3 regions of the Micromonospora sp. NPDC047557 genome follow, and region 1 is predicted to be linked to each of the others. Evidence: riboswitches for the same ligand, from Rfam matches in the RefSeq annotation. Region 1 holds a riboswitch; each other region holds the start of a gene.
The links. A riboswitch is a leader RNA that binds a small molecule or an ion and turns the genes downstream of it on or off. The one in region 1 is predicted to bind cyclic di-AMP.

Region 2: linked by a shared signal. The riboswitch ahead of ACGGAQ_RS08700 (C39 family peptidase) and the one ahead of ACGGAQ_RS10790 (coiled-coil domain-containing protein) in region 1 are both predicted to bind cyclic di-AMP.
Region 3: linked by a shared signal. The riboswitch ahead of ACGGAQ_RS06480 (NlpC/P60 family protein) and the one ahead of ACGGAQ_RS10790 (coiled-coil domain-containing protein) in region 1 are both predicted to bind cyclic di-AMP.

Annotation. Positions count from the first base shown of each region.
Region 1 is NZ_JBIDDK010000003.1:67,869-78,365, forward strand. Features, by position in the region: gene ACGGAQ_RS10750 (cellulose binding domain-containing protein) at 1-1,643, shown strand, start outside; gene ACGGAQ_RS10755 (hypothetical protein) at 1,821-2,228, opposite strand; gene ACGGAQ_RS10760 (hypothetical protein) at 2,369-2,509, opposite strand; gene ACGGAQ_RS10765 (STAS domain-containing protein) at 2,911-3,273, shown strand; gene surE (5'/3'-nucleotidase SurE) at 3,293-4,120, opposite strand; gene ACGGAQ_RS10775 (PfkB family carbohydrate kinase) at 4,117-5,094, opposite strand; gene ACGGAQ_RS10780 (SRPBCC family protein) at 5,268-5,735, shown strand; gene ACGGAQ_RS10785 (hypothetical protein) at 5,783-6,298, opposite strand; gene ACGGAQ_RS10790 (coiled-coil domain-containing protein) at 6,420-7,487, opposite strand; cyclic di-AMP (ydaO/yuaA leader) riboswitch at 7,493-7,624, opposite strand; gene ACGGAQ_RS10795 (cation diffusion facilitator family transporter) at 7,766-8,683, opposite strand; gene ACGGAQ_RS10800 (HelD family protein) at 8,790-10,497, opposite strand, start outside.
Region 2 is NZ_JBIDDK010000002.1:190,932-201,428, forward strand. Features, by position in the region: gene ACGGAQ_RS08665 (SDR family NAD(P)-dependent oxidoreductase) at 1-184, shown strand, start outside; gene ACGGAQ_RS08670 (hypothetical protein) at 168-689, shown strand; gene pseI (pseudaminic acid synthase) at 1,367-2,419, opposite strand; gene ACGGAQ_RS08680 (glycosyltransferase family 2 protein) at 2,553-3,737, opposite strand; gene ACGGAQ_RS08685 (acyltransferase family protein) at 3,985-5,178, shown strand; gene ACGGAQ_RS08690 (hypothetical protein) at 5,271-5,768, shown strand; gene ACGGAQ_RS08695 (hypothetical protein) at 5,989-6,759, shown strand; cyclic di-AMP (ydaO/yuaA leader) riboswitch at 7,045-7,185, shown strand; gene ACGGAQ_RS08700 (C39 family peptidase) at 7,418-8,260, shown strand; gene ACGGAQ_RS08705 (alpha/beta fold hydrolase) at 8,386-9,132, shown strand; gene ACGGAQ_RS08710 (CDP-glycerol glycerophosphotransferase family protein) at 9,137-10,497, opposite strand, start outside.
Region 3 is NZ_JBIDDK010000001.1:1,367,791-1,378,287, reverse strand. Features, by position in the region: gene ACGGAQ_RS06490 (NlpC/P60 family protein) at 1-517, shown strand, start outside; gene ACGGAQ_RS06485 (N-acetylmuramoyl-L-alanine amidase) at 580-2,556, opposite strand; cyclic di-AMP (ydaO/yuaA leader) riboswitch at 2,791-2,927, shown strand; gene ACGGAQ_RS06480 (NlpC/P60 family protein) at 2,941-3,981, shown strand; gene dcd (dCTP deaminase) at 4,045-4,623, opposite strand; gene ACGGAQ_RS06470 (pyridoxamine 5'-phosphate oxidase family protein) at 4,723-5,280, shown strand; gene ACGGAQ_RS06465 (zinc metalloprotease) at 5,359-6,342, opposite strand; tRNA gene ACGGAQ_RS06460 (tRNA-Gly) at 6,545-6,618, shown strand; gene ACGGAQ_RS06455 (hypothetical protein) at 7,030-7,899, opposite strand; gene ACGGAQ_RS06450 (PadR family transcriptional regulator) at 7,896-8,252, opposite strand; gene ACGGAQ_RS06445 (VOC family protein) at 8,568-8,933, shown strand; gene ACGGAQ_RS06440 (dihydrofolate reductase family protein) at 8,941-9,585, opposite strand; gene ACGGAQ_RS06435 (dihydrofolate reductase family protein) at 9,620-10,324, opposite strand; gene ACGGAQ_RS06430 (GNAT family N-acetyltransferase) at 10,401-10,497, opposite strand, start outside.

The DNA of each region.
Region 1 (10,497 bases):
GCGGGGCGAGCTGGACCCGGATCTGGGACTTCACCAGCTACCCGCAGCGGTCCAAGCGCTACACCATGGACATCAGCTCGGTGCCCTGGCTGACCTTCGGCACCAACCCGGCGCCTCCGGAGGAGACGCCCAAGCTCGGCTGGATGAACGAGTCGGTGGAGATCGACCCGCACGACTCCAACCGGATGATGTACGGCACCGGCGCGACCATCTACGGCACCACGGACCTCACCAAGTGGGACACCGGCGGCCAGCTCACCCTCCGGCCGATGGTCCGTGGTCTGGAGGAGACCGCCGTCCTCGACCTGATCAGCCCGCCCAGTGGGGCGCCACTGATCAGCGCGCTCGGCGACGTCGGCGGCTTCCGGCACACCGACCTCGACACCATTCCGTCGATGCTCTTCACCCAGCCGGTCTTCACGAGCACCACCAGCCTGGACTACGCCGAGAGCAAGCCGGCCGTGCTGGTACGCGCTGGCAACTTCACCGACGCCGACCGGCCCAACGACAGCCACGTCGCCTTCTCCACCGACGGCGGCGCGACCTGGTTCCAGGGCACCGAGCCGTCCGGGGTCAACACCGGTGGCACGGTCGCCGCCGCGGCCGACGGCAGCCGGTTCGTCTGGGCGCCCGGCGACGCCGGCCAACGCGTCGTCTACGCAGTCGGCTTCGGCAACTCGTGGGCGCCGTCCGCCGGCATCCCGGCCAACGCGATCATCGAGTCGGACCGGGTCGACCCCAACCGGTTCTACGGCTTCAGCGCCGGGCGGGTCTATCTGAGCACCAACGGCGGCGCGACCTTCACCGCCACGGCGGCGACCGGTCTGCCCACCTCCGACGTCCGGTTCAAGGCGCTGCCCGGGCAGTCGGGTGAGCTGTGGCTGGCCGGGCCGGGAGGGCTGTGGCGCTCCACCGACTCCGGTGCCAGCTTCACCAAACTGGGCGGCGTCAGCGCCTCCGGCAACGTCGGCTTCGGCAAGGCGGCGCCCGGCCGGACCAACCCCGCCGTCTTCCTCTACGGCACGGTGGGCGGTCAGGCCGGCGTACACCGCTCCGACGACGGCGGAACGACCTGGGTACGCATCAACGACGACCGCCACCAGTACGGCAACCCGACCGAGGCACTGACCGGCGACCCGCGTGTCTACGGACGCGTCTACCTCGGCACCAACGGTCGCGGCATCCTGGTCGCCGACCGCACCGGCGGCACACCGACCACCCCGCCTCCGACCACCCCACCTCCGACGACGCCGCCCCCGACCACGCCGCCCCCGACCACGCCGCCCCCGACCACGCCACCTCCCACCACCCCGCCTCCGACCACGCCGCCCCCGGCTGGTGGATGTGTGGCGGCCTACCGGGTGACCGGCTCCTGGTCGGGCGGCTTCCAGGCCGAAGTGGTGGTCAGCAACCCGGGCACCCGGCCCATCGCCGGTTGGACGCTGGGCTGGACCTTCCCCAACGGCCAGCGGATCACTCAGCTCTGGGGCGGCACCCACACCCAGACCGGGGCGGTCGTCTCGGTCGTGGACAGCGGCTGGAACGGCGCGCTCGGCGCCGGTGCCAGCACCACGATCGGCTTCCTCGCTTCCTGGACCGGCAGCAACGCGCCGCCGACCACCGTGAGCTGCACGAGTCGCTGACCCGGTGGCCCGGCGTCGTCCGGGCCGCCCGAGAACACCGGTCCGCCGGGGCTGCCTGAGGGGTCCGGCACCCCGGCGGACCGGCCCCATATCCCGATGCTCGAGCCACCCACCGAGCAACGCGAACGGACCCCGTCGACCAGTTGGTCGGCGGGGCCCGCTCGGTGTGTCGGGAAGCTAGTCGTCCAGGCCGACGGGGGAGTTGGGGCGGTCGACGTCGACGAACTCGACGTCGTCCACCGCGCGGTCGTCCCGGCTGCCGGCGGCACGGGCAGCGGAGCCGACGGCCCAGCCGACCGCCGCGCCGACCAGCGCGGCCCCGATCAGGAGCGTCCACGGCAGCGCCGGCTGGCGCCCGGCGAGCGCGTCAAAGGCGCGCGAGGCCCGACGCCGGGCCTCCTCCGCCGCGGAGCCGACCAGGTCACCCGCCCCGTCGGCGAGATCGCCGCTGCTGCGACGGGCCGAACGGGCGGTGTCCCGGACACTGTCGCCTGCGGAGCTGACGGCGGAGAGCAGGTGCTCCCACGCCTGGTCCGCGATCCGCTCCGGCTTGCTGCGCCGGTCCAGCAGGTTGGTTCCGAACATCGTGGTTACCTCCTCGGGGTGCCGAAGCCGCCGGCCACTTCGGACTTCGGCGTCTGTCCAGCGCGGCACGGTTTCGCTGATTTCGCAGTGCCCCGGGCCGGTCGGCCGCAAACCCGGTCGGCCGCGGCTCACCGGCTCCCTCAGCGCACCGCCACCACGGCCGCACCGCGGGCGAAGTCGTCATCGTCGTCGTCATCGTCGTCCCCGCCGCCGAAACCGCAGGCCAGTACGAGGGCGAGCAGCACGCCGACTCCGGCCAGCCCGGCCAGTCGCTTGATCATCGAAGGTCCTCTCCGTCACGGTGGGTGTCCCGGGGCTGATGCTAGGTGGCGTCGGCAACCGACCGGCCGGACCGGACCGGACGCGTTCGGGCGACCGTGGTGCGACACGCCGGTCCCAAGCGGGGCCGGCGTACGGGATGGGTTGGTTGTCGGGCGTGTCGGTTCACGCCCGTTACCCTGGTCCGGCGATGCGTCGGTTCCGACCGATCGCGGAGTGGTCAGATAACGAAAAGTATTGGTTGATCAGATACCGAAAAGTGGGGATATGGGCGACTTTGTTCGCCCGGATCCGTGAATTGCTCATCCCGAGGGGTGGCGACCGAGGCCGTCGGAGGAATACTCTCGGTCGCGGCCCGCGTACTGATGAGACGCCCGGGGGACGGGCGGGTGGAGGTGCTCGCGTGAGCCTGTCGATCGTGAAGTCGGTCCTGTCCGGTGGTGTCGTGGAGATCGCCCCCCGGGGCGAGATCGATGTCGACACAGCGTACGAGGTGCGTGAGGCGATTGCGGAGGTGCTGGCCAAGAGCCGCCCGCTCCGCATCGAGCTGAACATGAGGCTGGTCACCTTCATTGACTCGGTCGGCATCAGCGCCATGGTCGCCGGCTTCCAGACCGCCGAGGTCAGCGGCGTCAAGCTGGTGGTCACCGAGCCGAGCCGGTTCGTCCACCGTCAGCTCTGGGTGACCGGTCTGCTCGGTCTCTTCGGCGCACCGGAGCCCTACTTCGCTGGGGCCGCCACCCCCGAGGTGCTTCCGGGCGCCTGAGCGCCCGCCGCCCCTCCCGTCAGGGCTGCTCGTCCAGACCGGTCAGGTCCACGTCGGTCACCTCGGTGACCGCTCGGATGGCCGTCACCGACGCGTACCCGGCGGCCAGCAACGCCAGGTCCGTGCCGGGCTGCGCGGCCTGGCCGGGCTCCTCCAGCGCGGTACGCACGAAGCCGTGCCCCGACTCGGCCACCGTCATCTGCACCTGACCGAAGCTGGCCAGGGCGCCGCGACGCACCCCGCGCAGCCGTCCGTGCGGCAGGTCGGGGGCGTTGACGTTGAGTACGCTCTCCGGCGGCGCGGCGGTCAGCCGGGGGAGCAGGTCCAGGGCGACGCGCGCGGCGGTGTCCCAGTGCCGTTCGGCGTCGCGTACCCGGGCTGCGGCGTCCACCGCGGCCCCGCCGCTGCCGGCCGTCGCCTCGCCCGCGGAGAGCACGTCCAGTGAGACGGCCATGGCCCGGCACCCGTTCGAGGCGGCGGTGAAGGCGGCGCCCACCGTGCCGGAGTGCAGCACCGCGCGGCCGGCGTTGGCTCCCCGGTTGATGCCCGACAGCACCACGGACGGCGGCGGGCCGAACGCGCCGTGTAGCGCGATCAGCGTGATGAAACCGGGCGAGCCGGCGACCCCGTACGCCGGCACACCCGCCAGGTCGGGCAGCGGGTGGTCGTGCACCACCACCCGCCCGTCCCGTTCCACCGCGCTCATCGCGGCGCTGGTGCCGCTGGCCTCCTCCATCGGCGCCGCGACCACCACGTCCAAGCCCCGCTGGGCGGCGGCCACGGCCAACGCCTGGATGCCCGGCGCGGCGATCCCGTCGTCGTTGGTCACGAGCACCCGCAGCGTCATCGCTCGACCACCCGGTCGGCCAGCTCGTCGGGGGTGGTGCGCTCCTGTTGCCGACTGTCCGCCGGGACCAGCCGGACCCGCTCCACCAGCCCGGTGATCGAGTCCAACCGTCCGGTGCCCAGCCCGTGCCGGGTCACGTTCAGCGCGCCGGCCGCGGCGCCGGTGCGGATGGCCGTCCGGATGTCGCCACCACGGGCGATCACGGCCGCCACGCCGGCGGTCATCGAGTCGCCCGCGCCGCGCGGATCGGCGGCCTCCAGCCGGGGCATCTGCACCTCGAAGAGCTCCCCGTCGATGAGCGCCAGCGCCGGCTGGTCGGCTCGGCTCACCACCACCGTCTCGGCGCCCGCGGCGTGCAGGTCGTACATCGCCCGGGTCAGCTCGAGGCCGTCCCCACTGCGGGCGCGACCGTCCCGGATCAGCTCCTCGTGACTCACCTTCAGAAAGAACACACCGCCGTCCAGTACGGCGCCCAGGTGATCACCGGACAGATCGGCCACCACCCGGCTGCCGTTGGCGCCGAGGTCGGCGGCGAAGCGCCGGTACAGGTCGGCCGGGACGAGCCACGGCGCGTTCGGGCCACTGAGGACGCTCACGTCGGCGCGCAGTCCCTCGCCGAGCGCCAGGTTGTACAACTCGTCCAGCTCGTGGCGGCTCAGTCGCTCCCCGGGAACGTCCACGACCTCCTGTCGGGACCCGCCCCGCCGGTCGTGCACGTACCCGCCGCTGCCGGAGTCGCGCACCACCACCTTCAGCTCCACCCCCTCGCTGACCAGCAGCGGCTCCAGCACCTGACCGATCTCGCCACCGAGCGCGGCGCAGAGCACCACGTCGACGCCGAGCGACAGCACCATGCGGGCCTGCCAGACGCCCTGGCCGCCGGGGTGCAGGTGCAGTTCGGGCTGGTCGTTCGGCTGGTCCACGGTCACCGTCAGCTGCGGGGTCGGCGCGAAGACCATCACGTGCCCGCTCACCGGTCGTCACCGAACATGCGTGTCCACCCTTCGTCACAACCGGTGATTTCCCATCAGCCGACCGTAATGGGAACGGCGCGCGAATACCGGGACAACGGACGGTGTCCGTCCGGGCGTTGCCAGCGTGGGCCGGGTACGGGACGATCGTGCGACCAGCGACGTCGGGAGACGGTGTGCTCAGCAGCGACAGCTTCAGCTACACCGTCCAGGCCCGCTGCTCACTCGCCGAGGCGGCGGCGTTGTTGAGCGACCTGACCCGCCAGGGCGAACTGCACCCCCTGATCGTCCGGGTCCGCCGGGTGCCGCCCCGTCCGGGGGCCCGAGCCAGCTACACGATCAACGACAGGCTGGCGGTGGGGCCGTTGCGCTTCCGCACCACCTACCAGGCGGACGTGCTGATCAGCGAACCTGACGAGATCGTCACGGTGGCCCGCCAGTGGCCGGCCACCACCGTCCGGAACCACACCCGGTTGCGCACCGAGCCGGACGGCCTGGTCCGGATCGACGTCGACATCACCCTGCGCGCGCCGACGCCCCTGTTCCGGTACGCCTTCCAACAGGCCCGCGCCGCCCACCTCGCCCTGGCCACCCGCCTCGGTGCGGCCCTGGAGGCCACCCACGACGAACAACCCCCGGCCTGACCCACCCCACGCCTGCGGCCTCGCGTCATGTGGCCTCCCGGTGGCCGCTACGTCCTCGTGGTGGCGCGCTCGCGCGCCACGCTCCGCGCGCCGGTCGGCCGGGCGGGTCGGCGGCCCCAGGGCTTGTACGTGGAGAGCACGGTCGCGATGATCATGAGGCTGGTCGACACCGCGGGCGCGATCACCAGGTCGGCGCGATCCCGGGCGGGGAGGGCGGCGCCCAGCGCGCTCGCGTGCCGCAGGTTCGGGGTGAGCAGGAACAGCACCAGCCCGACCATCACCGTGGTGATCACGAGCTTGACCAGCACCCACCGGTAGCGCACCAGGCCCCAGGGGGTGAGCAGCGCGCTGGCGACGCCGACGAGCCAGACGAGCACGCTCAGCGGCGCGAACAGCACCGTGCCGACGAGCCCGGCGACCGGATAGACCACGGCCGGGTCGGCGCCGCGCTGTGCCGCGATGCCGAGGGTGAGCAGCACCAGGTCGGCCCCGAGCCAACCGACCGAGGTGATGATGTGCAGGGTGAGCAGCGCCTTGCGGGTGGTGGGCGAGATTCGCGGCATACCCGACATGCTGCCGGCCCGGCCCGGCCGGGTCGTCCGATCACCGGCGACGTCCGGGGTACGTCCGCTGACGTACCCGGGGCCGGCGCACCGCTCGACGGTGCGCCGGCCATCGGTGGGGTCAGTACACCGACAGGTGTACGTGGTTGGTGTGGTCGCTGGAGGGGTCGCCGTTCCCCCCGCTGTACGCCTTCCACCCGCTGCTGGGCAGCCAGATCTGCCGGTACCAGATCACGTAGAGCACGGCGAGCCGGTCGGAGTTGCGGATGAAGTACGCGGCCAGGTTGTTGCCGTACGTCTTGTCGCCGCCGGTGGCGTCCCCGCCGAAGCCGCCCTTCTGGGCGGCGAAGTCGCAGGCCCGACCCTTCGGGTGTTCGCCGGAGCCGCCCGAGCGGTGACAGGAGACGTACCGGGTGAAGCCGGCGGCCTTCGCCTGGTTGAGGGCGTGCAGGGTGCGGGGGGTGATGCAGCCGCTGGCCGGGGTGGGGTCGTTGATGCTGCACGACTCGGACGGCCAGGAGCCGTCGGAGTTGCGCGGCGCGGGCTGCGCGTTGGCGGTGGAGGTGCCCCGGTTGGAACTGGTGTCGGCAGCGGTGGTGCGCGGCTTGCTGGTGGCGACCGCCAGGGCCCGTTCGGCCTGTTCCTTGCGCTTGGCCATCACCTCGACCTGCTTGCGCTGCTCGCGGATCTCGCCGTCCAGCGCGGTGCGGGTGCGGTTGGCCTCGTCCCGGGTGGTGTGCAGGTCGCGCAGCACCCGGTCCTCGTTGGCGGCCACCACGTCCAGCGCGGCCGCCCGGTCCATGAAGCCCTCGGGGCTGTTGGTGTTGAGCAACGCCGAGACGGTGCTGAGCCGGCCGGTGCGGTACGCCACGCCGGCGATCTCGCCGACCTTGCCGTTGCGCACGGTCATCTCGGCCTCGGTGGTCTTCAGCTTGGCCGCGAGTTGCTGCTGGCGCTGGACGGAGGTGTCCAGGGCGCGCTTCGCGTCCAGGTAGCCCTTGCTGGCGGCCTCCAGTTGGGCCCGCAGCGCGGGGGTGCCGCCCTCCTCGTCGCCGTCGGGCGCCGCGGCGGCCCGCAGGCCGCCGGGGGGAGCGGCGGTGGCGGCGCCCACCGGTAGGGCGACGCCGAGGGTGACCATCATGACGATCAGTGCCGCGAGTCGGGCGGCGGGTGGTCGTGCTGGTGCCACTACGCATGTCCTTCCGTCAGCCGCCGACCGGGTTAGCTGACGGGTTCGGGACGGAAGATCCCTACCGCTGACGCGGATGCACCCCAGGAACGTGGTTCCCCGGTTCGCCCTCTCGGGTGATTAGGCGGCGGCCGCCACCGGCGCCGGGAGGGCGCCGCCGGGTGGTGGCCGGGGACGAGCCTACCGGGGCAGGTGGGACGTGTGCAGTCGATGTGACGGAAGGTGTCTGCGCCACCACCGAAGATGACGGCGAAACGGTCTTTCCGCCAGATAAGTGATCACCATTCGATCGAACCGCAGGCGCCCGTGGCGGACCCGGGCTCGATCTGCAGCGTGGCGTGCTCGATGCGGAAGTCCTCCCGCAGGGCGGTACGCGCCGCGGTGAGCACCGTGCCGACCTCCCCGCCGGGCGCCATGATCAGGTGTGCGGAGGCCACCTCCATGCCCGAGGTGAGCGTCCAGACGTGCAGGTCGTGCACCTCGACCACGCCGGGCACCGCGGCCAGTCGGTCGTGCACGGCGGTGACCTGGAGGTGTTCCGGGGCGGCCTGCACCAGGATGCGGACGGCCGCGCGCCCCAGCCGCCAGGTGCGCGGCAGGATGAACACGCCGATGGCGACCGCGACCAACGGGTCGGCCCACCACCACTCGGTGACCGCGATGAGCACCGCCGCGCCGATCACGCCGAGCGAGCCGAGCAGGTCGCCGAGCACCTCCAGGTAGGCGCCCTGGAGGTTGATGCTCTCCCGGGCGCCGGTGCGCAGCAGCGCGAACGCGATCACGTTCGCGAGCAGGCCGAGAACGGCCACCGCGAGCATCGGGCCGGTCAGCACCTCGTGCGGGTCGCCGAACCGGCCGATCGCCTCGATCACCACGTAGACCGCCACGCCGGAGAGCAGGACGGCGTTGGCCAGGGCGGCGAGCACCTCGAGGCGGTAGAGCCCGAAGGTGCGCTGCGGGTCGCCGGTGGCCCGCCGGGTGGCGGTGATCGCGGCGAGCGCCATCCCGATGCCCAGCACGTCGGTGAACATGTGCCCGGCGTCGGAGAGCAGGGCGAGCGAGCCGGTGTGGAAGGCGGCCACACCCTCGACCACCATCAGGGTCGCGAGCAGCCCGAACGCGGCCCAGAGTCGGCCCCGGTGCTGGTGGGCGGCGTTGGTGACCGACCCGTGGTGGTGGTCATGACCTGCTCCCACGAGATCCACCCTCCGTCGCCACCCGGGACCTGGTCAAATGTATGCTCACATCGCTATGTATGCAAGTGTACGGGCCGGCCAACCCTGCGACACCGCAACCCGCAGGTCAGCCGGTCGGGTCGATGGTGGTGAGCCGCTGGGTGGCCCGGGAGAGCGCCACGTAGAGCGTGCGTACGCCGGAGCCCGGATCGGCCCGGATCTCGCTCGGGGCGACCAGCACCACCCCGTCGTACTCCATGCCCTTCGCCTCCAGGCTGGTCACCACCTGCAACCGCGCCGCGCCGAGTGAGCCGAGCCAACCGGCGACCTCGTCGCGGCGGGTGACCGGCGTGATCACCCCGACCGTGCCGTCCACCTCGGCCAGCAGGCCGCTGGCCGCCTCCACGACCGCGGTCTCCAGCCCGGCGGGCGGCACCACCAGCTCGACGGGGTCGATCCCGGTGGAGCGGACGGCGGTCGGCAGCGACAGGTCCGGGTAGAGCCGACGGATCTCCGCCGCCGCCACCGCGAAGATCTCCGCCGAGTTGCGGTAGTTGGTGGTGAGCGTGAAATCGTGCCGCTTGCGCCGGCCCAGCGCCTGGTCCCGAGCGAGGGTCAGCTCCTGGGGATCACCGGTCCACGCGGTCTGCGCCGGGTCGCCCACGACGGTCCAGGAGGCGAGGCGGCCACGCCGTCCGACCATCCGCCACTGCATCGGCGAGACGTCCTGCGCCTCGTCCACCACCACATGCGCGTACTCCCGGTAGTCCTCCGGACGCTCCCGGGCCGCCGCGCGAGCGGCCCGCTGCCGGTCGCTGGCGGTGCTCAGCTCGCGCACGCCGCCGGCGAGTTGGAACGGGTCGCGGCGGGCCCGCGCCGGCTGCATCGGCTTGCCGAGCAGCGCGTCCAACTCGTCCAGCAACGCCACGTCAGCGATGGTCAGACCCGCGGTGTCCAGATTCTGGTACGCGGCGGTGAGCAGCCTGATCTCCGCGCCGGACAGGATCCCGCCGGCGTACCGACGCAGCCGATCCGGGCGAGCCAGCCAGCCGAGCACGTGTCGGGGGTGCAGGCGCGGCCACCACGCCTTGAGGAACTCCCGGAACTCCGGCCGTTCGGCGATCTCGCCCTCGAAGGCCCGCTGCTCCGGCAGCCGGGTGATGCCCACCGCCCGGGCCTGCGCCCAGAGCGCGGCGAACACCCCGTCGAAGCCGGCCCGGCGTACCTCGTTGCGCCGGGCGCCACGGTGCAGCGCGCGGTCCCGGATCCGGTCCAGCTCGGCCCGGTCCAGCCGCAGCAGCGTGCCCCGGTAGAGCAGCCGCAGCTCACCCGGGCCGCCCGGCACCGCGTCGCGGGCCGCGCGCTCCAGCACCCGGCGCATCCGCAGCGAGCCCTTCACCGCCGCCACCTCTGGCGGGTCGGTACGGGTGGCGGTCATTCCCGGAAAGAGGGTGCCCAGCGAGTGCAGGGTCGCCGTGTCCTCACCGAGCGAGGGCAGCACCGAGGCGATGTACTCGACGAAGACGCTTGACGGCCCGACCACCAGGATGCCCCCGCCGGCGTACCGGCTGCGGTCGGAGTAGAGCAGGAAGGCCGCCCGGTGCAGGGCGACCGCCGTCTTGCCGGTGCCCGGGCCGCCCGCGACGATCGTCACCCCGGAACCGGGCGACCGGATGGCCTCGTCCTGCTCCCGCTGGATCGTCGCCACGATGTCGCGCATGCCCCGACCGGTGGCGCGGGAGAGGGTGGCCAGCAGCGCGCCGTCACCGACCACCGTCATCCCCTCCGGGGCGGCGTCCGGATCGAGCAGGTCGTCCTCGATGCGGGTGACCCGC
Region 2 (10,497 bases), on a different contig from region 1:
CTTCTTCGCCTCGGAGATGTCCGCCGTGCTCGGCCCGACCCAGCTCGACCAGATCGTGCGCCGCACCCCGTCCGGCCACCTGACCGAGCCGGTGGAGGTCGTACCGGTGGTGCGGATGCTGCTGCGTGAGCACACCAACATCAACGGCCAGGTCATCGTGGTAGACGGTGCCGCCTCCATCTGACCTGCGGCCGGTACTGTCGGCGGCGCCCGGTCTGGTCGACGCCGGCCCGGTCGACGCTGGCCCGGCCGCGCCGCCGCCGTCGTCCGGGACGGCACGCCCGGTGCCGGGACTGCTCGCCAGCGCCGAACGGCATCTACGGATCGGTACGCCCGCCGAGCTGGCCGACGCGACGACCCGCAGCCATCTCGACGACGGACGCTGCGTCGGCTGGTACGGCCCGCTGGTGCCGGGCTGGCGCGCGGCCATCGACGCGGAGCGCGCCGACGCCCCGGTGCCCCCGGCGCTGGCCCGGCGCTTCGGCGCGGGTGACTTCTGGGCCCGGTGGACCCGGGCCGAGTGCTGCTGCAAGTTGGCCGATGTGCCCATCGCGACCTGGTGGCGCCGGCACGGCCTGGGCACTCCGGTGGACGGCACCATCCTCTGGCGCACCCTGCGCGTCGCCGACCTGGTGGTCACCGTCGGCTTCGCCCCCCGCCAGTACGCCGGACCAACCCACCGCGACTGACGCTCGGAACGCCGCAGCTGTCGGCCCGTGTCGGTGTCGCCGCAGCTGTTGGTGTTGTGCCGGTGGCGTCGCAGGTGTCGGCGTGCGTCGGTGGCGTCGCAGGTGTCGGCGTGCGTCGGTGGCGCCACGGCCTTTTGGTGTTCTGCCGGTGCTGCCGCAGCTGTCGGGGTGCGGCGGTGCTGCCGCGGCTGTCGGCGTGCGGCGAGGGCTGCCGCAGGTGTCGGTGGTGCCTGTCGAGCTGCCCCGAATATGGGGCAGTACCGGGAGCACACGCCATGCCCCACCTATGGGGCAGCTCGACAGGACGCAAACGGGGTCGTGCCGGGCGGAGCGTGGCCGCTCGTCATGTGTGGCGCAGCGCGGCCGCGGCCGACCCGGCCCAACCCCGCCGGCTTCAGCCCAGGCCCCGCTGCTGTCAGCCCAGGCCCCGCTGCTGTCAGCCCAAGCCCGCCGGCGTCAGCCCAGGTCCGCCCGCGTCAGCTCAGCTCCGCCGATATCAGCCCAGCAAGCCAGCCCAGCCCAGTCCAGTCAGCTCAGCTCAAACCCCAGCCGGCTCAGGCCAGCAAGCCAGCTCAGTCCTGCCAGCTCAGCTCGACCCCAGCCAGCTCAGCCCAGTCACACGGTTGAGCTGAGCTGAGCTGAGCTGAGCTGAGCTGAGCCGGGTCGGGCCGGGTCGGTCAGATCAGGTCCCAGCTCAGCGGGGTACCGCGCGGTACGTCGGTGGCGAAGGTGCGGCCCAGCACCCGCTCGATCTCCACCGGAGCCAGCCCACCGGCCGGCCGGATCGACCGGACGTTCCGTGCGGTCACCGGGTCGCCGGCCCGGACGTCCTCGACCACGAACAGCGAACGGCGGAACCGCAGCCCCTCCCGCTCCGCAGGGGTCGGGCCGATCGCGGTGCCACCCAGCGCCGCGTACGCGCGGCCCGACTCGGCGACCAGCGCCGTCAGCTCCGCCGGGTTCAGCGAGAAGTCCGAGTCGACGCCGCCGTCGGCTCGGTCCAGGGTCACGTGCTTCTCGATGAAGCAGGCTCCCAGCGCCACCGAGGCGACCGCCACGCCGATCCCGGGCGTGTGGTCGGAGAGCCCGACCGGGACGTCGAACGCGCCGGCCAGCACCGGCAGGCGGCGCAGGTTGCTGTCGGCGGGCGGCGCCGGGTAGGACGCGGTGCAGGCCAGCAGGACGATGCCCGCCGCGCCACCGTCGCGGGCGGTCCGCACCGCGGCGTCGATCTCGGCCACCGTCGCCATCCCGGTCGAGATCACCATCGGCTTGCCGGTGCTGGCCACCAGCCGGATCAGCGGCAGGTCCACCAGCTCCGAAGAAGCGATCTTGTACGCCGGCGCGTCCAGCGACTCCAGCAGCTCCACGGCGGTCGCGTCGAACGGTGACGAGAAGACCGTCAGCCCCCGCTCACGGGCCCGGGCGAAGATCGGGGCGTGCCACTCGTACGGAGTGTGCGCCCGCTCGTAGAGGCGGTACAGGTTCTCCCCGCCCCACAGCTCGTGCCCGCTGGAGATGCGGAACGCCGGGGTGTCGACGTCGATCGTGATCGTGTCCGGCCGGTACGTCTGGAGCTTGAGCGCGTGCGCCCCGCTCTCGGCCACCGCGTCGACGATGGCCAGCGCCCGGTCCAGGTCGCCGTTGTGGTTACCGGACATCTCGGCGACCACGAAGGGTCGCTCCCCGGCACCGACCGCGTGCGGTCCGATCTTGATTGTCGCCGTCATTCCGACCTCTGCTCAGGTACGCCCGCACCGGGGTGCGGTGGTGCTGTCATCGTCCACCCGACGGGCGGACGACCTGGAAAACTCCGGCGCCGAGAGCCGACGTGGCTCCCGGCGTGCGGTGCGGTGCGACGGGTCACGACAGGCGGCCGCCGGCCAGCGCGTCCGACCGGTCCGGGGTGACCTCGCCGGCCGTGTGCCCGGCGTCCGACGTGCTCGCGGGCGCCGCCGGTCGGGAAGGGTCGTCGTCGGCCGGCGGCGACCCGGTGCTCGCGTCGGCACCACCGGCCGGGCCGGGCCGGCGCAACCGACCCGCGACCCGGTGCGCCTGCCGCAGCGCCGAGTACGCCAGCCAGTCACCGCGCCCCACCAGCCGGTGCTTGAGCCCGGTCACGCCCGAGGGCATCGGGTAGCCGCCGGTGGGCAGGTAGCGGCGGTAGTGCTCGGCGACCCGCTGGAAGAAGGCCCGCCGCAGGTGCGGGTGCAGCCGGTCGTCGTTGCCGACCACCACCAGGTAGTGGCTGATCATCAGCTGGAACAGCTCGGCGTGCAGGCCCTCGTCCGGGTACCGGCGGTTGACCCAGTCCATCAGCCGCTCGTACTGGCTGAACGCGTCGAAGTGCCGGCCGCTGCGGGTGGAGGTGATCGCGCCCTGGCGGCCCTGCCGGTACAGGTAGCAGACCCGGTCCAGCACGGAGATCTTCTCCGCGCCGATCAGCAGGGGGTGGCTGAACGGGATGTCCTCGTACCAGCCGGGGAAGAAGCGCAGCTCCAGCTCGTCGAGGAAGGCTCGGCGTACCACCTTGTTCCACGCGGTGTGCTGCACGCGCAGCAGCTGCGGCTGGTCGGCCAGGCGGGCCACGCCCGGTACCCCGCGGAGCAGGTGGCTGCTCGCGTCGGCCTCCCGCCGGCCGTCCTCGTGCACCCGCAGGTGGTCCAGCATCAGCACGTCGGGCTGGTGCTCGCGCAGCCGGTCCAGCACCGCGCCGATCGTGCCCGGCGGCAGCCAGTCGTCGCTGTCGACGAACCAGACGTACCGGCCGGTGGCCACGTCGAGGCCCGCGTTGCGGGCCAGGCCCAGACCCACGTTCTTTTCCAGGTGTACGACGCGCACGCCGTCGCGGCCGGCGACGTAGGACCGCAGCATCGCACCGCAGCCGTCCGGGGAGGCGTCGTCGACGGCGATCAGCTCGACCGCGTCCGACTCACCCGCTGGGATGTCCGCCCGGATCGACTCGAGGCACTGGTACAGGTACGCCTCGACGCCGTAGACGGGCACGACGATGCTCAGCAGCGGCGCGTGCGTCGGCTCATTGACCACGTCGCCACCCTTGACGACGCGGGTGGCCAGCCCCGGAACCGCACGTGGCCGAGGACTGTGGAATCCCTGAACACCCGCGAAGCGGAAGGTTAACAACGGCCGCCCGGTTCACCCGGGAGTGACCCGGTAGGGTGCCTCGGTGCGGTCCTGCCGGGCCGTCGCGGGCGTCGCCGTCGCGCCGTCCGACGCCGCGCGCCGAGGAGGAGACGTACGTGCTGGTGACCCTGCGAAGCGTCGGGACCCCGGCATGACGAGCACCACCGACGCGCCGCCCGCACCGCCCGCGCCCGCTGTCGCCCGGCTGCCCTCACTGACCGGGTTGCGGTGGATCGCCGCGTTGCTCGTCTTCGGCTTTCACGCCGGGACGATGCGGATCATCGCCGAGCCGGACTACAAGGCGGTGGTCGACGCGCTGTTCACCCTCGGCCTGTCCGGGGTGCAGTTCTTCTTCATCCTCAGCGGCTTCGTGCTGGTCTGGTCGGCCCGCCCGGGCGACTCCCGGGCAGCGTTCTGGCGGCGACGGGTCGCGAAGATCTATCCGAACCACCTGGTGCTGTGGGCGGCCGCGCTACTGGTCGCCTGGTGGTTCGCCGACCCCATCCTGCCGGCGGCCGCCCTGGAGAACGTACTGCTGTTGCAGGCGTGGGACCCCCGGCCGGGCTGGTTCTACAGCATCAACACGGTGAGCTGGTCGCTGTCCTGTGAGTTCTTCTTCTACCTGTGCCTGCCGCTGGCGCTGCCCCTGCTGCGCCGCGCCCGGCCGTCGGTGCTCTGGACGCTGATCATCGCGCTGCCGCTGCTGATCCTCGCGCTCTGGCCGGCGCAGCACCTGGTGCCCGAGGTCAGCCGCTGGTGGTTCACCCAGGTCTTCCCGCCGGCGCGGTCGCTGGAGTTCTGGCTGGGCGCGGTGGCGGCGGAACTGATGCTGCGCGGCCTCTGGCGCGGGCCGCGGCTGACGGCGGCCACCGCGATCTTCGTGGTCACCTGGGTGACCGCCGCGCAGTGGATCCCCGCCCAGTGGTGGACCACGCTGCTCGCCATCGCGTACCTGCTGGTGATCACCGCTGCCGCCGACGCGGACGTGCGGGGCCGGCGCTCGCCGTGGCGCTCCCGCCCGCTGGTCTGGCTCGGCGAGGTCTCCTTCGCCTTCTACCTGGTGCACGTGCTGGTCATGACGAGCGTGCTGCGCCTTAGCGGCGACTGGGGGACCGGCTTTCGGGGCTGGCGCGGCCCGGCGGTGGTGCTCGGGTTCCTGCTGGTGAATCTGGTGCTCGCCGGGCTGCTGCACCGCTACGTCGAGACCCCGATGATGCGCCGGCTCGCGCCGCGCCGCCCGAAGCCGCCGTCGGCCGTCCCTCCACAGCGCACCGGCGACACCGACGACTGGGCCTCCGGCGCCGGCCGGACCGACGAACAATCGACGTACGCGGACTCGCGCTGACCCATCCGCGCAGGCCGGACGCGGTCGGCGCGGCGCGAGCCGACACGCCCGGCGTCGATGCGCACGGTCGTCGTCGGCGGTAGCGTGGGGACGTGCTTCCGGTCGCGCTCACCTGTCCCCTGTGGTGGGTGGCGCGCTGGGCGACCCGGGTGCTGACCAGCCTCGCCGTCATCGCCGCCCTCGCGCTCGGCGCGACCACGGCCCTTCCGGGGTCGCCAACGCCAGCCGCTGCGGCGACGTCCGCCGTCGCGCCGCCCGCGTCGCCCGACCGACCCGCCGCCGTGACCAGCACCGGGCCCGCGACGTCCATCGTCGACGACGACCAGACCGCCGCCCGCGACAGCGCCACCCAGGAGCGGGCAGCCCGCGACAGCGCCGCCGCTGACGAGTCCGCCGCCGTTGACGAGTCCGCCGCGGTGTGGTCCGGCGACCCGCAGCCCGCGCTGCACGACACTTCGCGCACCCTGGCCGCCACGTCGACCGGTGTGACGCCGGGGCGGGCGGTCTCCGAGCGGTCACTCCGCGCCGACAATCCGGCCGCCCGCGCTCCTCGGGCCCCACCGGAGCACCGGATCACAGCGGGCCGCTGACCGCGCACCGGCTCCTGACCCGCGCTGGGTCACTGACCTCCGCGCCGGCCAACTGACCACCGCACCGGCTGCTGAGCCGCCCCGCCGGAGCACCGAGGCCCTGAGCGAGCGTCCCGCCACCCGCACCTGTCGACACACCAGTCCGTACCGGCCGACCCGTGGGTCACCGACCCTCGTGCGGCTTCCCCGTCGCAACGCGCTTTCTTCCGAGGTGCCGACCATGGAGACCGTCGTCTTCTACCAGTTCCTGACCGAGGTGCCCCAGGCCGCCGCCATCTGGTCGGCCCTGTTCCTGCTGGCGCTGACCGTTCTCGCCGTGCTGGTCGCCCGCCCGGAGCGGGATTCGACCGCCTCCGAGCCGACGCCGCCGCCGCCCACCGCACAGGAGGTGGCCGCCGCCGAACTCGCCGACCTGCGCCGCTACGCCGAAGAGGTGGCCGTGGCCGCGGCCCGCGCGGCGCAGACCGCCCGGCGACGACGCGCTGACTGGCTGATCACTCAGGAAGAGGCGCAGGTCGCCTGGTCCCGGTACGACGAGGCGGACACCGCAGCCCGTCGGTTCGCCGCCGCCGGGGCGCTGCCGACCCCGCGTACCCCGCACACCCCGGCCGAGTACGCGGCCCGGGAGCGCTACCTGCACCGTGCCGCGATGGCGGCGCACTGGCGCGGCGAGTTGACCATGACTCAGCTCGGTGACGTGTTCGGGCACCGGCGCGGCTGGGATCCCCGCCGGCATCCGGTCGAGCAGGAGGTGCTGCTCACCCGGGCGATCCGTGACGCGAGGCTGGCCGACCACCGGGCCGCTGCCGAGCGGGAGCGGTCGGCCTGGCGGGACGCCGAGCTGGCGGCCGAGTCGGCACGCACGCTCGCCGAGGAGGCGTACGCGGCGGCGGTCCGGTTGCGGCCGAACCCGTCGCCGTCGCGCCGCATGACGACCCGGGCGTCGCGCTCGGCAGTCGTGACACGCTGGCGTCCGGCCCGGGTCGGTTGAGCCCGATCTGTTATGTGAGGCCCGTCACGGACGATGGAAATCGGGCGACCGGCACCATCGGCGGCCATTGTTCCCGCGATTGTGGCGGCGTTGCCGGCGGCCTGTCCGGTTGTCGCCCATCGGCGCCTCCGGAACCGGTTGTCCCATCGAGTCACGTCAGCGGCAATACGCGCAGAAATTGCTGTGCCAAACGATGTTTACGCAGGTGGACGCGGCTTGGCAGGGTCCGCACCGGCCAGTACTGTCGTGCTGTCCGGTGCGGTAACCGATCGCAGGAGGCGACGCCGTGCCGACCCGCTCAATCGTGATCTACGAACCGGGGACCCACAGTAAGTCCGGGGTGAATCCGCGAGCCACGGCCCGCGGTAGGGCGATCTTCCCGCCCGAATCCGTCAGCTAACCCGGTAGGCGGTGACGGAAGGAGTTCCATCCTCGTGCAGCACCTTTCCACCCCTCGGTTGTTCCCCCGCCTCCACGGCGTCGCGGTGCCCCCGCTCATCCGCCTTGTGACGGTGAGCTGACCCCCCGGGTCACCGCCTTTCCCGCCCGGCCGCGCCGGGCGTTCCCCTGAGCGGTTCACCATCCGCGGACCACGGTTCGCGCGCTGGCGCCTGCCCGGATACCGGCCGAGCCCGGTGTGCCGCTCGCCCCCCGAACCGTGGAGGACCCCGTGAAGCACACCCTGCAGCGTCAGCTCCGTCGCCTCGCGACCGAGCGCCCGTACCAGATCGTCGCCGCCTCCGCCGCGGCCCTCGCGATCGCCACCACGACCGGCGCCCTGCTCGCCGGCGCCGAGGGCGCCCCGGCCAGCGAGCACACCGCGACCACCGTCGCCGAGATGCGCAGCGACACGATCGCGTCCCGCGACCAGGCACGCGTCGCCTCCCCCTCGGCCGCGCCGAGCACGGCCGCCCCGGCCACCAGCGCCGCATCGCCCGCCGCGAAGGCCACGAGCAACCCGGACCTCACCCGTAAGCCGACGCCGCCGAAGCCGCCCGCGACCAAGGTGCTCGACTACGACTACGAGGCGCAGAACACCTACTACAACTGCGGCCCGGCGGCCACCCGCAACGCCCTCAGCGCCACCGGCATCGACCGTACGCAGGAGGAGCTCGGCGCCGAGCTGGGCACCACCGAGATGGGCACCAACTCGGCCGAGGACACCACGCGGGTGCTCAACGCCGAGGTGAAGGGCTCCCCGTACCAGACCCGGATGTTCGCGGGCGCGCCCAGCCCGGCGCAGATGGACCGCCTCCAGGCCGACGTCGTCAAGGCCATCACCGACGGCCGGGGCGTGGTCGCCAACGTCGTCGGGGACGCCACCGACACCAATGGCGGCTGGCACTCCTACGGCGGTGGGCACTACATCGCCGTCGTGGGCTACAAGGACAACGGCCGGACCGTGCGGATCGCCGACTCGGCCAACGCAGCCGACCCGGCGTACTGGATCACCACGATCGACCTGGCCAACTGGATCGCCACCCGGGGCTACTCCGCCTGACCCAGGCGCTGACGCCTACGACGCCGCGGGCGCCGTCCCCCACGAGGGGCCGGCGCCCGCGGCGTCTCGCGTCGATGCCGATGACGGCTCTCGTACCGGGCCGCGAACCGTGGGAGACTGCGGCCGTGGTGGACGAATCGGGTGGTCACGCCGGCCGCGGGCCGGTCCTGCTGCTGCTGCACGGCATGGGAGCGACGGGCGACGTGTGGCTGCCCTGGGCGCCACTGCTGGAGCAGCACTGGCCAGGGCGGTGGTTGGCGCCGGATCTCGCCGGCCACGGCTGGTCGGCCCCGCTGTCGTCGTACTCCTTCGAGGGTCTGGCCCAGCGGATCGCGCAGGGCCTGGCCTTCGACGACCGCATCGTGGTGCTCGGCCACTCGCTGGGTGGGGTGGTCGGCCTGGCGCTGGCGGCCCGCGCCGCCGGGCTGCCGGTGGACGCGGTGGTCGGGTTGGGCATCAAGGCGGTCTGGTCACCCGCCGAGCTGGCCCGGGCCGCGGAGCTCGCCGCCCGCCCGGTCGGTTGGTTCGCCAGCCGCACCGAGGTCGCCCGCCGCTACCTGCGGGTCGCCGGCCTCACCGGTCTGGTCTCCCCGGACCATCCGATGGTGGACGCCGGCCTGCGCCAGGTCGACGGCCGGTGGCGGCTCGCGATGGACACGACCGCGTTCGCCGTCGGTGAGCCCCACCTGACCGCGTTGTTGGCGGCGACCGACGTGCCGGTGGTGCTGGCGCGCGGCGAGCACGACCCGATGGTCACCGACGCACAGCTCAAGGAGTACGGCGTGCCGGTCGCCACGCTGCCCGGTCTCGGCCACAACGCGCACCTGGAGGACCCGGCCGCCGTGCTGGCGCTGCTGGACGCGTACCGCTGAGCTGCTAGACCGGTGCTGACGTGGCCAGGTTCTCCGCCGGCGCCAGCTCTCGGCGCGCGGCCGTCAGGAAAGCCTCGGCGTACGACTCGGCGGGGAAGTCACCCAGGTAGCGGCGGCGGGTGGCCCACCGCTCCTCGGCCAGCGGGTCGGTGTCCAGCAGCGCGGTGAGCACGGCGTCCACATTCGACATGTCGCGCCGCAGCACGTAACCCGACCCGGCCAGCGGGAAACGGTCGGTGAACCGGTCGCCCTCGTCGCCCATGTCGGTCACGGCGTACGGCTTGCCGGAGTAGAGGTAGTCCGAGATCACGCCGGACACGTCGGAGACCAGCGCGTCCGAGCGGTTGACGCAGTCGGTCAGGCTCAGCTCCCGGGCGGCCGCGCCGAAGACGTGCTGCCGCCCGCTGCGGGCCCGGTCAGCGGCCAGCAGCTCGGTCAGCCGGCCCAACTGGCGTGCCGACGCCGGGTTCTGCGCCGTGTACGGGTGGGCCCGCAGGATCACCGTCGCACCGCGCTCCAGCAGCCGTCGCAGCGGCTCCTCGGCCACCGGCAGCGAGCAGTAGTCGACGTCGGCGTGGTGCCCGGTCCAGGTCGGGGTGTAGAGCACCGTCGGGCTCGCGAGGCCGCGCGCCGGCTCCCGGCGTACGTCGATCGACTCAACCTGCGGGCGGCCCACCACCACGAACTTGTCCGCCGGGATCCGCACCCCGGCACGGGCGTACCTGTCGATCGCCGCCGGACCGGCCACGAAGATCCGGTCGAAGATCCCCGAGACCGGGTTGGCGCTCGGCGCCTTGTCGCTGTCGCCGTGGTGCAGCTGGATGTGGGTGAGCTGGGTGAACCGGACGCAGTGGCTGTTCTTCGCCCCGTGGTTGACGTAGAACGCCACCCGCAGGCCCGGCACCAGCGCCTCGTCGATCGCCCGCAGGGTGGGGCAGTAGATCACCGGCGCGTCGGTGGCCGCGGCGATGGGCGCCAGGAACTCCGGCTCGCGCACCAGGACCAGGAACGGCCTGCCGATCCGCTCCAGGTACGGCAGCCACATGGTGACCTGGTATTCCGAGCCGGGCGGCGCGGAGAAGTAGAGCAGGAACTCCGGCTGGTGCCGGCGCAGCGCGCGGGCCACCGGCCCACCGCCGACGGTGGGCCGGAACCGCCGCCGGGCCAGATCCAGCGCGACCACCCCGGCGCCGGCGCCCACCAGCAGGCTGACGACGAGCGCCACGACGGCGGGCAGGGTCAGCGCGGCGGCGAGGGCCACCGCCGCGAGCAGCCCCAACAGGGCGACGCCGAGCCGGTCGGCGATCAGCGGGGTCCAGGCCCGTACCGGCAGGTTGGCCGCCCGGACCTCCAGGTTGCCGGCGG
Region 3 (10,497 bases), on a different contig from region 1:
CAGCGAGAAGCAGAAGCTCGACGCGCTGATCGCCACCCAGACCAAGCAGCAGAACGAGCTGGCGGCCAAGAAGAAGCAGATCGACGCCGAGATCAAGAAGCTCGAGGCGTCGATGCCCAAGACCACGGTCAAGACCGTCGGCTGCCCGACCATCAACGGTGTGCTCGCCGTGGCCGCTCAGAAGGCGATCAAGACCGCCTGCCAGCAGGTCGGTGACCCGTACGTCTGGGGCGCCACCGGCCCGAACTCGTTCGACTGCTCGGGCCTGACCCAGTACGCCTACAAGTCGGCCGGGATCTACCTCACCCACCACACGGGTGACCAGTGGAACGAGGGCAAGGCCGTGTCGCGCGCCGACGCCCGTCCCGGTGACCTGGTCTTCTTCTTCTCCGGTCTGAGCCATGTCGGGCTCTATCTGGGTAACAACCAGATGGTGCACGCGCCTCGTGCCGGCAAACCGGTGCAGGTTTCCAGCATCACCACCATGCCGATCGCCGGGTTCCGCCGACCCGGCTGATCCAGCGGACGCAACGAGGGCCCCCGGTCGGATGACCGGGGGCCCTCGTCGTATGTCGTTCGTCAGCGGGGTGCGCCCACCGGGGACGGCAGGAGCTGCACGTCGGCGAGGTCGACGTACATGATGCGGTGGCCGAACTGGATCTGCGCGTACCGGTTGTTACCTCGGATCACCGTCCAGTCGCCGGGTGAGGAGCCGTCGAACGTGCTGGCCCGGTAGTACTCGCCGGCCAGCACCGCGCCGACGGCGTAGCGCTGACCGGCGGCCAGCGTGTACTGCAGCGGTGAGATCGCCTGGTAGGGCACGCCGGCAGGGTAGGCAGCCTGCTCCGGGTACGCCCGCCCGTACACCGGGATGGTGGTCCGGCCGGCCTTCGGGGTGGCCACCACGCCGACGGTCCAGGTGGCGGTCGGCGCGGACGCCGGGTTGTGGAACCAGGCCCGTTGCCCGAGGTACCAGATGGCCGTCCAGTCGCCCTGCCGGCCGGCCAGGGCGTACGTCTGGCCGGCGGAGGCCCGGGCCCCGTGGTCCGACACGTCCATCGTGTTCGGGGTGCCGTCCGGACGGAGCGCGATGTCGTTGACAAGCGGCGCGTCCGCGGACGGCGCGGTGTGCAGCACCACAGACGAGGAGCCGCGCGGGGCGCAGGGTGTTCCAGGAGTGACGCACCCGGTGAACGCCGGTTGGTTGGTCGCGTAGTCGGGGTCGATCCGGACCAGCCCGGTGGCGGGGGTGCCGGTGTCCAGTCGCGGCGCGTGCAGCAGATCGAAGTAGTGCGTCCAGTCCCAGTAGGGCCCCGGGTCCCAGTGCATCCCGCGCACGGTCGACGCGACGGTGCCGGGCACGTTGTCGTGGCCGATGATGTGCTGGCGGTCCAGCGGGATGCCGTACCGCAGCGCGAGGTGCCGGACGAGCTTCGACGAGGTCCGGTACATCGCCTCGGTGTACCAGGTGCCCTGCGCGGCGAAGCCCTCGTGTTCCAGCCCGATCGACTTCGCGTTGACGTACCAGTTGCCGGCGTGCCAGGCGACGTCCTTGGTCTTGACGTGCTGGGCGATGTGCCCGTCCACCGAGCGCAGCGAGTAGTGCCAGCTCACGTAGGTCGGGTCCTGGACGAGTTTCAGGGTGGTCGCCCAACTCGCCTCGGTGTCGTGGATGACGATGTACTCGATCTTCTGCCGGGCGGGCCGATCGGAGAGATCGTGGTTGCCGTAGTCGCCGTCGCCGAACGCCTCGTAGGGTGCCGGAATCCATTCACAGGAGACCGTCCGCGGGCACTCCAGCCCGTCCGGGCGGGCGAGTCGTCGCAGGCCCAGCCGGTCCAGCCAGGAACGCTGGGGTTGGACCGCGCGGGCCGGCAACGTGACCCGCTGGCCGTCGTCGGTCACGCGGGTCTCGCCGGCGCCGATGGTGGTGTAGACCTCGTCGGCGAAGGCCGCCGCGGCGTCGGCGCTGTCCGCGCCGGCGTAGCGGGCCACCGCGCCGTACCAGGTGGCGGGGTCGGTGCCGGCACCGACCGGGGCGCCCACCTCCCGTTGGTACGCGGCCAGCAGCGCCGCACCGCCCCGGATGTTGGTCGTCGCGTCGCTGCGCAGCGCCTCGGGGGCGGCGCCGGTCAGCGCGGCGGCGGCGTCGACGGTCTGCATCGCGGCGGTGGCCGGCGCGGGATCCGTGGCCGGCGCGGGTGCCAGGACGGCACGGGAGTCGTCGCCACGCGGATCCTCGGTGCCGGCGTCGTGGTGGCCGCGCGCGGGTAGGGCGGCCACGTGGCGGGCATCGGTCAGGTGCATCGGGCCGTAGCCGCCGCTGGTGCTCGGGGTGCCGGCGTTGCTGTCCCAGCGGGACTCCAGGTAGGAGACCCCGAGCAGCACGGCGGTCGGCACGCCGTACTCAGTCGACGCGGCGGCGTACTGCTGCTGACGGTCGGCGGCCGGTGCGGCCCAGGCGGTGCCGGCGCTCAGCGGTACGGCGGCCGTGGCGATGACCACGGCGACCGCGAGCGACGCGCGCCGGCCGGCGGGCAGGGTTGGACGTTCCATCGAACCCCCTAGATTTGACTGGTAACTGTGTGGTCACCTTCGCGCTGGTCGGGAGTCCGCGTCAATACCTTTCCATATTTCAAACTGCATCGAAAGAAACCTTCACGCACGCTCGGTGACCTCCTCCAATCGGTACGGAGTGTCACGGCCGCACGGGTTGCGGATCGGTAACGGCCGTCTCTACTCTGGTCATTTGTCGGCCCGGTAGCAGGTCTGCCCATCCCGGGCGGTAACGGACCGACACCGCCGAGTCGCTTGCGAGCGAGCCGGGGACCCAGGTTCCCCCGGGGTGAATCCGCAGCCAATGCGGTAGGGCGCCAACTTCCCGCCCGAACCCGTCAGCTAACCCGGTAGGCGGTCAGGAAGAAGGAGTACGGAACCCCGGTGGCCCTCCATGCCCCGCGGCCGTCGTCCGAACGGTCGGCCTCGGCCGACCCGACGTCGACCGTGCCGCGTCCACGCTGGTCCCGCTTCACCACCGCCCTCGCCGCCCTGGTCGGCGTAGCCGTCGTCCTGACCGGCAGCGCCACGGCGGCTCACGCGGATCCGTCAGTCACCGAGATCGAGCGCCAGATCGACGCCGACTGGAACAAGCTCGAACCGGTCATCGAACGGCACAACGCCACCCGCGCGGACCTGGCCGTCAAGCGCAGGCAGGCCGACGCGCTCGCCGCCCGCATCGCGCCCCTGGAGCGCCAGGTCGACGCCGCGATGAACAAGGTCAGCGCGCTGGCCGTGCGCGCGTACATGGGCGAGAACCTGTCGACCGTCAACACGATGCTCGGCAGCCGGTCGCCCGGCGAGGTGGTCGGGCAGCTCGAGATGCTCGACCGGTTCGCCCACAACCAGCAGCAGGACGTCCGGCAGGTCGCTGATCTCCGCGACGAGCTGGCCCGGCAGAAGGCGCCGCTCGACGAGATGGTGGCCCAGCTGACCCGGACCGAAGCGCAGCTGGCGGCCAAGAAGAAGCAGATCAACGAAGAGATCGACCGGCTGCAGAAGCTGCGCCTCAAGGTGTACGGCAACGGTGGCGGCGGTCCGCTGCGTCCGGCGCCCTGCCCGGCCAGCTACCCCGGCGGCGGCGCGGGCACGGCGGTCAAGTTCGCCTGCGCCCAGATCGGCAAGCCGTACGTGTGGGGTGCCGAGGGTCCGAACTCGTACGACTGTTCCGGGTTGATGCTCGCCGCGTGGGCGAAGGCCGGTGTGTCGCTGCCACACAACGCCGCCGCGCAGAGCCGGGTGACCAAGAACGTCAGCAGGGGCGATCTGCGCCCCGGCGACCTGGTCTTCTACTACAGCGACATCCACCACGTCGGCATGTACGTCGGCGACGGCTGGGTGGTGCACGCCTCCCAGGCCGGTGTGCCCGTCAAGATGAAGAAGGTCGACGACGGGCCCATCCACAGCTACGGCCGCCCCGGCTGACCAACGCGGGACGCAGCAGGGCCCGTCGCGATCTCGCCGCGGCGGGCCCTCGTCGTCCGCTGTCTATCGGGTCGGCCAGGCACGCCAGTTCTGCCAGGAGCGGCTCGGCGTCGGCCCCCGCTGACCCTGGTAGCGCGAGCCGTAGACCACCGAGCCGTACGGGTGCTCGGCCGGCGACGAAAGCCGGAAGATGCAGAGCTGGCCGATCTTCATGCCCGGCCAGAGGGTGATCGGGAGGTTCGCGACGTTGGACAGCTCCAGCGTCACGTGACCGGAGAAGCCCGGGTCGATGAACCCGGCGGTGGAGTGGGTGAGCAGGCCGAGGCGGCCCAGTGAGCTCTTTCCCTCCAGCCGGCCGGCGAGCTCGTCGCCGAGTGAGATCACCTCAAGCGTCGAGGCGAGCACGAACTCCCCCGGGTGCAGCACGAACGGCTCACCGTCGGGTACCTCGACCACCGAGGTCAGGTCGTCCTGCTGCATGGCCGGGTCGATGTGGGTGTAGAGATGGTTGTTGAAGACCCGGAACAGCCGGTCGAGTCGTACGTCGATGCTGGACGGTTGGACCAGGGTGGGCTCGAACGGTTCCAGGCCCAGCGTGCCGGCCTTGATCTCGGAGACCAGGTCACGGTCGGAGAGCAGCATCGGACCACCATAGCCGCGTCGGCCGGATCGGCCGGATTTGGTGCCGGTGACCAGCGCGTCGAGGTCGCTGCTCGTACATTTGTTCGATAGAATGCCGGCATGGCTTCCTGGTCCGAATTCGCCGCCGACGAGCCCCGCCTCGCCGACGGGATCCGCGTTCTCCTGCAGCAGTACGGGCCGGGCTTCGGCTACCTGGCCACGGTCCGCGCCGATGGCGGGCCCCGGGTCCATCCGGTCTCCCCGGTCATCACCGACGAGGGTCTGTTCTGCTTCATCATCGACTCGCCGAAGCGCCGCGACCTCGAACGGGACGGCCGCTATGCGCTGCACTCGTTCCCTCCGGAGGAGAGCGACGACGAGGCGTACGTGGCGGGCCACGCCTGGCCGGTCACCGACCCGGTCCAGGTGGCCCGACTGGCGCAGAGCGCCCGGGCCGAGCCGCAGGTCGACTGGCGGCTGTTCGAGTTCACCGTCGACGTGGCGATGTTGACCCGTCGCGAGCAGCACGCCGCCGGCGTTCCGGGTGTCACCCCGAGCCGCCCGGCCGTGCGGGTCTGGCTGGACCCGCAAGCCCCGCCCGCACCGGCCGCGCCTCTCGCCGTACCGCCGACCCGCCCGGCCCGCCGCAGCCGTGACGTCCAGTGCACGGCCGCCTGACCACGGCCCTGCTGTCCCACAAAACGCCGGTGCCGGCTCCGTCGTGACGGAGCCGGCACCAGGTGTACGCGAGGAGAGCTACGCCGCGCGGTACGCGTTCCACGCGGTCAGCATGCGGCTCGCCTGCCCCGCGGTGAACTGGTACATGCACGAGTCGTAGGTGTAGTCCATGAAGTTGGTGATCGGGTCCAGGCCGGTCGCCGAGCAGGTGTTCCGCCCGGTCGGGCACTCGTACGCCGGCGACGCCTCGGCCGGGGTGTCGCTGACGCTGTCACCGGAGCCGCCGCAGCCACCCTGGAAGGTGTGGTAGAGGTTCAGCCAGTGGCCCACCTCGTGGGTGCCGGTGTCGCCCTGGTTGTAGTTGGTGGCGGTGCCACCCGGCAGGGACTCGTTCAGCGCGACCACGCCGTCCATGGTGTTGAGGGTCTGCTGCGGGAAGGTCGCCCAGCCCAGCAGGCCGTCGCTCAGCTCACCGAGGTAGAGGTTGAGCGTGTTCTTGCCGCCCACCCGCAGCGACGACTTCATCGACCGCTCCGCCGACGAGCCGTTGACGATCGGGTACCAGGCCGGGTTCGTCACCCGGTTGATCTTGTCGAGCCGGAAGGCGAACGCGGTGGCAGCGCCGCCGGTGCCGCCCGCGTAGGCCTGGTTGAGCACGCTGATCTGCGAAGTGATCATCGAGTCCGGGATGTTGCCGCCAGCCCGGGTGCTGTTCTCCTGGATCACGTGCACCACCACCGGGATGGTGACGGTGGCCAGCGTCGTGGCGCCGGCGCCCGCCCGGAAGTTGGCGCGCTGGCGTAACGCCGCCGCGAGGTCGGCCTCGCGTTCGCGGATCTGCTTCGCGGTCAGCTCGTTCGGGTCGTGCGTGGCCGCCGCGCCGGGCTTCACCCGGGCGTTGGCGTGGCTGTCGGCCGGCTCCGCGCAGGCGCCGCCCGGCGCCGCGGAGAAGGCCGAAGCAGCCGGAACGACGCCCACCGCAGCGGTGCTGAGCAGCAGCGCGAGGGTCGTCGACGCGACACCGGCGGCACGCCGGGTCAGCAGGTTGGGACGAAGTCCCATGGGCACACCTCTTTCTGGCGGCGTGACAGGGGGTGTGTCACGCCGTGGCTGAAACGTGTCGCAGACGTTACAACCCATCGACGCATTTGAGAACGGCCATATCTTGCCGTCCCGAAATTTTTTCCCGAGGTGAAGCCGTCCCGCGGCCCGTGGGGGTGGCTGGGTGCACCGGTTCGACGACTCGGGTACAGTGGTGCCGCCTGCGGGTGTAGTTCAATGGCAGAACATCAGCTTCCCAAGCTGACAGTGCGGGTTCGATTCCCGTCACCCGCTCCAACGCAAGGCCCCAGCTCAGGAGAGGTTCCCTGGCTGGGGCCTTGATCGTTGCTACCCCTACATGAGCTGTCCGAGCCCGCTACGTGCCCGATCCTGGCTCTGCTTGATCTGCGAGCCGAGCGCGTCAGCGATGTGCTCATCCCGCTCACGGGCGGTGTGCTGATAGATCATTACGGCTCGGGTCGAGGCGTGGCCCATCCGGGCCATCAGGGTCGGACTCACTCGCCGCCACCGATGCCGCCGGTGAGGCGGGTGTACGCGGCGGACACCAGCATGATGCCGCCGAGGAGGACCGCCACGATGGCGAGCACCAGAACCACGCGAGGCCGCATGAGGGGGTGAACTCCAGATGTCTGGCCGGGGAGACCGGCTTTTCCGAATGTGTCGGCCTGATCGCCAAGGCCGGGAGGCCTACAGGCTGGCTCTGCGCCGAGTGACCAGATGCCCGCCGACGAGCAGGGCTGCCGCTGTGGTGCCCATAATCGCGCTCCACCAGGACGCCGAAACGGCATACCAGATTTCGCTAGTCGGATTGTTGCCCGCCCACGTAAAGGCCACGACCACTGTCTCATTCAGGACTTGTGCCAGGAGAAGACCTACTGCTGCGAACGGTGCCCGCGAGTCGAGCACCGTCGCGACGGCGCATAGCGCCACAACAGTCAGCATCATCACTTGCTGGTAGGGAAAGAGGTAGACCGGTTCGGACGAGAGCAACTGTGGTCCCCAAAACATCGCCGTCATTGCCGGCACAGCGAGCCACCAGAGAGCTGGCAACGCGCCTCGGTGCGTGCGCTGGATGAAAACCACGACCACTAGGAGAATGATCGCGGTAGCCACCGGCCACGACACCGAGTCGTACGACCACACGTAAGTCGCTTGCCACCCGAGCGCGGCCAGCGGCGCCACCCAGCGAAGGTCTCGCAGTACGGCGAAGAAGGCGAGCGCGCCGAAGGTCAGCACGCCGAGGCCGGCACGACCCGCAGGCCCGTCCAGCACGGTCCGAATGATCAGGTCCCCTAACTGGGACGCAAAAAGAATAATCACCGCTACACGTAGCCCAGTGGCCCAGACGGCTCGTGGCGTCCGGTCTTTGTCGGAGTCCAGCCGAACACGCACCCCGGACATCAGCAGCGCTACCGCCTCACCAGCCGGCGGCCAGCGTCGACTGGAATCGGCTCGCATCATCAACGTTCCGAGCAGTTCGTCGCCCCACTGCCGACGGTGCCGGCTCGGATAGGCGCGCAGCAGAATCTCGTACCGGCCAGCCAGCTTGTCGCTCACGCGAACCTCACCACTGAGGACTGAGCGGCCAACCGCTTGGCGGGATCGGTCACTATGGTCGCGGCAGCGGCCAACCTGGCGGCCTCGGCTTGAAGGACCTCGCGACCCGCAGGAGTTAGCGCGTAAGAACGTCTGGTGCGCCCATTGACAATTTCCTCGCTCACAACTTCGACCAGCTCAGCCCCGCGCAGCCGGTCGAGCACGGCGTACAGCGTTCCGGTGGCCAGCCGCACGGTCCCCTCGGACAGTGCCTCGACCTGACCGAGGATCGCGTAGCCGTGGCGCGGGCCGTCGAGCAACGAGGCAAGAACGAAGTAGCTGGGAGCCTGAAGTCTCCCCTGTCCCATACTCATGGCGAAGTTATATACGTGTAGCACGCATATGGCAAGCCCCGACGTACCACGGGCGACTCCCCATTCGACTCTCGACTATCGATGGTCAACGGCCGGCGAGCTGCTCAGACGCAACCGCCGCTTCCCACATACGGAGGCCCGCCGCGACGAGCACGCGATGACCCAGCCCGCCCCACGCCGCCCCGGTGGCATCCACGGCCAGTGTTCGTAAACGGAGGCCTGCACGCGGTTGCCGCCGGGCACGTGCCTGCCGCTTAGCGCGCGGCGTGGGCTGCCTCGCCCGTACCGGTAAGGGTCCGGTCAGGAGGTGGTCGCGTGTTCACCGAGGCTTTTCCCATCGTGACGACGCCCGACCTGCCGCGGTTGATCGCGTTCTACCGGGACGTCGTCGGCTTCGAGCTGACCTACCGGTTTCCGGAGGACGGTGAGCCGGAGTTCGTGGCCCTGCGGCTGGGCAGCAGCGAGCTGGGCCTGGCCGTCGACCCGCATGCCGGCGACCCTGCCCTCTCGCGCCGGTGGGAGTTGTGCGTGTACGCCGACGACTGCGACGCGGCCGTGCACGTTCTGCGCGCGGGTGGCGCGACGGTCACCGAGGAGCCGGTCGACCAGCCCTGGGGCGAGCGGTCCGGCCGGGTCACCGACCCGGACGGCAACCGGCTGCTGGTGCTCTCCCGCCTGTAGCGGGCGGTCATCGTCTCCAGAACAGGAGGTGGGTGACTCCGCTGGCGCTGGGCACCGACTCCAGGTGGAAACGGTCGAGCAGTTCGTCGGGGCTTTCCCACAGTCGCTCGCCGCGGTGGAGGTCGACGGGCGCGACGGCGATGTGCATCGTGTCGACCAGGTCGGCCTCGAGGAACTCACGGATGACGGCCACACCGCCACCGAGGCGTACGTCCCGACCGTCGGCTGCCTGCTTGGCCTGGGCCAGGGCCTCGGCGGGGCTGGCGTCGAGGAAGTGGAACGTGGTGTCGGACAGGGTGAACGACGGCCGTACGTGATGGGTGAGCACGAAGACCGGCGTGTGGAACGGCGGGTTGTCCCCCCACCAGCCCTGCCACTCGTGGTTTTCCCAGGGGCCACGCTGGGGGCCGAACTTGTTGCGGCCCATGATCTCCGCGCCGATGTTGCACTCGGCGTCGCGGGTCAGGTAGTCGTCCAGGCCGCGCGTGCCGCCCGGCTCGGTGCGGTAGATGAAGCTGGCGGTGGCGGAACGCCAGGAGAACAGCGGGGTGGGGTCGGCGTGGCCGAAGGGCCGTTCCAGGCTCTGCCCCTCGCCGGTGCCGAACCCGTCCCGTGAAACGTTGAAGCACTGCACCCGCAACAGTTGTGGCATGAAAAGCTCCTCGTGACGTTGATGGATGCGCGGGTCAGTTCGTGGTCGCGGTCGGGCCGCCGCCGCGGCCCCGGTCGTCGAGCACGAGCGGGGCGCGGCCGCTCACCTCGTACCGGATGTGGGTGACCTGCGGGGTGGGGATGACCCGGGTCGGCGTCAGCTCGATGGCCTCCTTGTCGCCGAGGTCGAGGTCCGCGTCGAACAGCCGCAGACCGGTGCCGAGCACGACCGGTACGACGTGCAGTTCCAACTCGTCGAGCAGGCCGGCCTTGAGCACCTGCCGCACCAGGCTGCCGCCTCCGGCCACGGCGACGTTCCGGCCGCCGGCCACTGCGCGCGCCTGCTCGACCGCGCTCGCCACGCCGTCGGTGACGTAGGTGAAGCTGGTGCCGCCACCGCGCAGCAGGGTCTCGCGGGGTCGGTGCGTGACGACGAAGACCGGCGCGCGAAACGGCGGCTCCTCGCCCCAGGGCACCTCACCGCCGTCGGCCATCCGCCGGCCCATGACGTACGCGCCGGCCGCGTCGAACGTCTCGGCCATCACGTCGGAGTTGGCGTCCTGCTCGCCGCCGGCGAAGCCCTGCCGCTCGCGCCACGCCATCGCGTCCGTCGCCCAGCGGGTGATCCGAAAGAAGCCGGCGCTCTCGGCCGAGTCGATCCAGTCGCCGTGGCCGTCGAACAGCGGGCCGGCGTAGAAGCCGTCCGCCGACACCGACAGCTGTGCGGTCACCTTCGTCATGTCGCTTCTTCCCTCTCCTCGGGCGGCGCCCACCGGGCGCCTGCTCGCAACGAGGTCGGAGCCGATCAGGACGCCCCTACGGTGCAGGGTTGTGACCTGGGACACACAAGGGCTTGTTGAGCAATGTGCCCGAGGGTGCGTAGCCGTGGCGGCGGTAGAAGCGCACCGCGCCG